Regions from separate parts of the Tenacibaculum sp. genome, predicted to be linked through region 2. Evidence: riboswitches for the same ligand, from Rfam matches in the RefSeq annotation. Region 2 holds a riboswitch; the other holds the start of a gene.
What was found. A riboswitch is a leader RNA that binds a small molecule or an ion and turns the genes downstream of it on or off. The one in region 2 is predicted to bind cobalamin.
Positions count from the first base shown of each region.

Region 1: another riboswitch for cobalamin. It lies ahead of metE (5-methyltetrahydropteroyltriglutamate--homocysteine S-methyltransferase); the one in region 2 lies ahead of ACN0WY_RS12710 (TonB-dependent receptor plug domain-containing protein).

Region 1 covers NZ_JBLWTZ010000002.1:222,238-225,425, forward strand. The annotation lists gene ACN0WY_RS02340 (NAD(P)/FAD-dependent oxidoreductase) at 1-799, shown strand, start outside; gene ACN0WY_RS02345 (DJ-1/PfpI family protein) at 807-1,562, shown strand; cobalamin riboswitch at 1,674-1,861, shown strand; gene metE (5-methyltetrahydropteroyltriglutamate--homocysteine S-methyltransferase) at 2,047-3,188, shown strand, end outside.
Region 2 covers NZ_JBLWTZ010000016.1:54,756-57,943, reverse strand. The annotation lists gene ACN0WY_RS12715 (ABC transporter substrate-binding protein) at 1-938, shown strand, start outside; cobalamin riboswitch at 948-1,143, shown strand; gene ACN0WY_RS12710 (TonB-dependent receptor plug domain-containing protein) at 1,226-3,118, shown strand.

The DNA.
Region 1 (3,188 bases), on a different contig from region 2:
TTTTGTAATCGCTGGCGCAGGTCCTACTGGAGTTGAGCTTTCAGGAATTTTATCTGAAATTAAAACGTCAATTATCATAAAAGATTATCCTGAGTTAGATGAAAACGACTTTGGAGAAATTCACCTTATCGATGGTCAAAGCTCTGTGTTAGCTCCTATGTCTAAAAAAGCACAAAAATACACTTCTAAAAAGTTAAGTGAGCTCGGAGTTAGATTAACGATGAATACTATGGTTAATGACTTTGATGGTGAAACTGTGTACTTATCAAACGGAGAAAAAATAGAAACCAAAAACCTTATTTGGGCAGCTGGTGTATGTGCAAAAACATTTGATGGTTTTTCAACAGAAAGCTTTGGTCCCGGTAGAAGATTAAAAACAAATTCATTTAATATAGTACATTCATATGATAACATTTATGCTTTAGGAGACTGCGCCTTAGTTTTAGGCGATGAGAACTATCCTAATGGGCACCCGCAATTAGCCCAACCAGCATTACAACAGGCAAAGAACTTAGCTAAAAATCTTAATAGGAAAAACGATAACTGGAAGACTTTTCAGTACAACGACAAAGGCTCTTTAGCTATTATTGGACGAAATAAGGCTGTACTTGACTTTCCTGGTCAAAAACAATCCTTAAAAGGTTTTGTTGCATGGTTAATTTGGATTTTTGTACATATCATGGGACTTGTAAACTTTAAAAACAAAGTAAGAACTCTATACAACTGGTTAGGCTACTACATATACAAAGACCAATATTTTAGAATGATTATTAAACCTACTCAAAGAGATACTAAATAAAATACGCATGAAAAATTTAAGCATTGTAACACTACTAATTTTTACAATTATTACTGTTAGTTGTAATTCAGAAAAATCGAAAACAGATAACAAAACTGAAGAAGTTGAACAAGTTATATCTCCAACTGACACCCTAACTAAACACCTAAAACCTTTTAATCCCGATCTACCAACAATTGGACTTTTAATGTTTAACGGAGTTTTACAAGGAGAAGTTATAGCAACGTCAGATGTTTTTGGTAAAGTAGACAAAGATGGTAAACAACTTTTTAATGTAGTAGCAATAGCTGAGACTCCTAAACCCATTACTACCGAAGAAGGAATGCATTTTGTTCCTGATTATACTTTTGACAACTGTCCTAAGCTAACAGCTTTATTTGTACCAAGCGCTTACGATATGTATGCTCAAGTACATAATAATAAAGTGGTAAATTTTATAAAAACAAAAAATCAAGAAACCCAATACACTGTTAGTAATTGTGCTGGGGCAAATTTAATTGGTAAATCAGGTATAGCAGATGGTCATAAAATTGTAACATGGATTGGTGGTGGTGAACAACTACAAAAAGACTATCCAAATTTAAAAGTGCAAAACGACAGCTTGGTGACTTTTGTTAAGGACGGTAAGTTTTTATCTTCAAACGGAAATTTAGCTAGTTATATTTCAGCATTGGAGCTTCTTGAAATTATGACAAATACAGAACACAGAAAATTTATTGAAAGTTACTTATACCTAGATCAACTTAAAAAATGGGAACAGTAAACATTCACTATCATTGCTCTTTTTCAAACATAAGCATCAATTAATTGATGCTTTTTTTATGCTCTTTTCTCAAAAAATAATACCTACATTTACCCCGATAAGTTCTTTACATACTTCATCAACCGAAAAGGTTTTACTTAGCTGTAGATTAATAGGGAATCGTGTGCAAATCACGAACTGTCGCGCAACTGTAAGTAACACACCAAAAGTTTTTATCCTAGCATATCCACTGCCAAAAGCGGGAAGGATGATAAAAGCTGTTATAAGTCAGGAGACCTGCCTATTCGGATATTGACAATGCTTTCGCGATTTGAAGCTTTTGGGTCATACCGATGTTATATTTTAACGCACACTTTCTTTTATAGAATGCCGTGCTTGTTTTGGTATACCATTATTTTTCCTCAAACATCTTATCGTTTTTAGCATTGCGAAGCATCTAAAAGAGCTTTTAAATTATTGTTTAATTATAAAAGTTTAAAAGAAAATGCAAACGCACATTCTTGGCTATCCGCGTATTGGTAGCAACAGAGAACTCAAAAAAGCCTGCGAGCAATATTGGTCGGGCAAAACTAGTTTACAGGAACTTCTTGAAACAGGAAGAAACATCTGTCAACAAAACTGGGAAACACAGCAAAAAGCAGGCATAGACCTCATTCCTTGTAATGATTTTTCTTATTACGATCAGGTGTTAGATATGACACTTACTGTTGGTGCAGTTCCTAAACGTTACAATGAAGTAGCTTTAAAAACTTCAAACTCTGAACTGGATCTTTACTTTGCTATGGCAAGAGGATATCAAAAAGATAACCTTGATATTACTGCTATGGAAATGACCAAATGGTTTGACACCAATTACCATTATATCGTTCCTGAATTTTATAGAGATCAAGAGTTTAAACTGTTTTCCAACAAAATTGTTAATGAGTTTGTCGGGGCAAAACAAGCGGGAATTAATGCCAAACCTGTAATTATTGGTTTGGTTAGCTACCTTCTTTTAGGAAAAGAAAAAGAAGAAGGTTTTGACAAATTAGATTTGGCCTCAAAACTACTTCCTGTGTATCTTGAAATTCTACAAGAGCTTCAAACACATGGCGCTGAGTGGATTCAGTTTGACGAACCTTTCTTAGCATTAGACTTGAGTGAAAAAACTAAAGAAACCTATCAATTTATCTATAATGAGATTAGAAAAAAGTTCCCTAAACTACAATTTATAGTGACTACCTATTTTGAAGGACTAAAAGATAACCTTTCGTTGGCCAATATTCTCCCTATAGATGCACTACATATCGACTTAGTTCGCTGCGAAGAACAATTAGATGATGTATTGAACACATTTACTGAAAACAAAATTTTATCATTAGGTATTGTAGATGGTAGAAATATTTGGAAGAATGATTTTGAAAAGTCCTTGCAACTTATTCAAAAAGCTACTGATAAATTGGGCTCTGACAGAGTTTTTATAGCTCCTTCTTGTTCCTTATTACATTCCCCATGTGATTTAGACTTAGAGACATCTTTAGACGGCCAAATTAAACAATGGCTTGCCTTCGCTAAACAAAAACTTACCGAAGTAAGCTTATTAAAAAAGTTATCTAAAAGCACTAGTGATAAAAGTGTTTTAAATGC
Region 2 (3,188 bases):
TGACAGTATCTTCTTTTATGCCAGCAGTAACTCAGATGATTTATGACATGGGCTTACAGAACTATTTAAACGGAATTACTTTTGAGTGTCCAGAAGTAGCTTTACAAGAAAAAGAAGTAGCTGTTCGATATAAGTTGGAAGGAAAAGTGTTAACGAGTAAAGAAATAACGGCTATTTTTTCTAAAACCAAGGCAGAAGGAAAGACGTTGTATTATGTTGATGAACCTGTTTTGGAACGTATCGCACCCGACATTGTTTTTACACAAGATGTATGTGATGTTTGCCAGATAGATACAGAATCTGTGGCAAAATCGGCGTATAAACTACCAAAGGTTCCAGAATTAATTTCGATTACTCCTAATTCGTTAGAAGATGTTTTTGAGAATGCATTAACCATTGCAAAAGCTATGAAGCAGGAAGCAATAGGAGAAGCGTATGTAAGTGGATTGAAAAAACGTATTTATGATATTGTAGATGTGCAACGTGAACATAGAATCCAGTCTAAAAGTGTAATGTTGTTAGAATGGATTGATCCGTTGTTCAACTGCGGACACTGGATTCCTCATCAAATAGGGTATGCAGGTGGAATCGATTTGTTATCGCATCCATCAGGAGATAGCATTGTAATTTCTTGGGATAAAATCGTAAAATACAATCCAGAGGTATTGATTATCGCTCCTTGTGGATACGGAATTGATAGAACTCTTGAGGATATGAAATTTTTAGAAGAAAGAGAGGAATGGACGTCTTTAAGAGCGGTAAAAAACAAACAAGTGTATATTGCCGACTTTGCCATGTTTACACAATCTTCTGCAGGAACTTTAGTAGAAGGAATTGAATGTTTGGCAAAAATGATTCATCCAGCGTATTATACCCTTCCAGAAAACTTACAAACAAAATTCGCAAATTATCATGATTTGATGGTTGCTAATTTATAAGAATACTATACATTTGCCGTGATTTTTGGTTTTTCTTTAATCACCTATTAAAGAGAATTAAAAGGGAATTCGGTGCAAAACCGAAGCTGTTCCCGCAACTGTAAGCTACTAAGCTTGTAACAATTACTCAAACCACTGTTTTTAAAATGGGAAGGTATGTTGCAAGACGCAAGCCAGGAGACCTGCCAAGATTCAACATGTAATTCGAACTTTCGGGATAAAAGTTTGGGTGTGGTTTTTCTACGCTTATATTTTTCCTGATTTTAAACTTTAATGATTAAGTAGTAATGAAAAAAAAAGTACTTTACTTAAGTGTTTTAACATCATTTTTTGCGTTTAATATCAATGCGCAAGAACAAGACAAAACAATACAACTAGATGAAGTTGTAATTTCAGATTCTAAATTCAAATTAAAAAAGGAAAATTCTGGAAAAGTTATTCATAAAATAACAGCAGAAACTATTGAAAGAAACAGTGGTAAAAATGTTGTTGATTTAATTAATAGTATTTCAGGAATTGAAATAAACGGAAACACAAGTTCACCAGGACAAACTTTAGGAGTTTTTGTTAGAGGAGGAAGTACCAAAGAAGTAGTCGTATTAATTGATGGAATTCAGGTGTCTAATCCATCAAGTAGCTCTGGAAGTTTTGATTTAAGATTATTAGACTTAAATGATGTTGAATCTATAGAGGTTATTAAAGGAGCAGCCAGTACTTTATATGGAACAGGAGCAGCAACAGCTGTAATAAATATTAAGTTAAAAGAAGCAAAATCAAATAAAACCAATGTAGCGTTATCGTTGTTTGGTGGAACAAATAATGACCAAAACACGAAGAGTGGCACAAGCATTCAAAGTTCAGCAAATGTGAATGGGAAAATCAATGATTTTAACTATTTAGTAAGCTTTTCTTCTCTAGATACAAAAGGAACATCTGCAGCAAGAGCAGAAGGGGGAGAGACTTTCAAAGCAGATCCTTTCCAACGTATTTCTACAAATGTGAAGTTAGGTTATAAGTTTAATGATAAGTTTTCTATCAATACTCTAGGGAGTTATAGTGAATTTACCAATAGTTATGATGGAGGTTCTTTCGCAGATGCTGATAACGTTTCGTTAGATAAAAGCTATAGAGTAAGCTTATCTCCTAAATATGAGTACGGAAAAGGAAGTGTACAAATAAACATGGCCTATAGTAAGTATGATTCTAATAGAGTTAACACTCAATATCCAGGAATAAGCAAAGGTGAAAACTACATAGCTGATGCATTTCTTAAGCATGAATTTGATAAAATATATTTTTTAGCTGGGGTTAATTTTCAACATAATACAATTGAAACCTATTCAATTCCTTATGGAGAAACGGAGTTAACGAAGACAGAGTATTCAGAGGAACCAACAACAAAATTGATAGATCCATATGTGAACGCTGTTTATGTATCAGATTTTGGATTGAACGTAAATGCAGGAGTTAGATTGAATAACCATAATAAATATGGTAACCATTTTGTATATAACGTGAATCCATCTTATAGAATAAAACAAGAAAATGGATATGTTAAGTTCTTAGCATCATACAGTACAGCTTTTATAGCTCCTTCTGTTCAAGATTTATATGCTTCTTGGGGGAATGTTGATTTAGAACCACAAGAGAGTGTAACTTATGAAGGAGGAGTAGAGTATAAGCTAAACTCATTAGTACTTAATGCTGTTTATTTTAATAGAGATATAGAAAACATAATTGCATACAATCCTACAACGTATACAATGGACAATATTGGTGATGCTGTTGTAAATGGGGTTGAGTTTAATGTAAATTATAAATTATTAGAAAGTTTAGGTTTGAATACTAATTATACCTACACAAATAATGAAGAAACAGCCATTAGAATTCCAAAACATAAAATTAACGCAGGAGTAAATTATGAAATTAAAGCTACTAATTTGTCGTTAAATTATCAATATGTTAGTGATAGAGATGATACAGATTTTAGAGGATTCCCTTATGAGAATGTTTCATTAGAGTCATATTCGTTGTTAGATTTTTCAGCTAATCATAAGTTGAACGATAATGTAAAGTTATTTTTAGGAGTAACTAACATTTTAAATGAAGATTATCAAGAAACTTTAGGATATACAACTCTTGGAAGAAATTATAAGTTGGGAGTTCGTTTATCCTTTTAATTTATAGAGCGTCCCCCAAAATAAACAGGGAAATATTGCTATGAATAAGCTCACCAATTTGGTGAGCTTA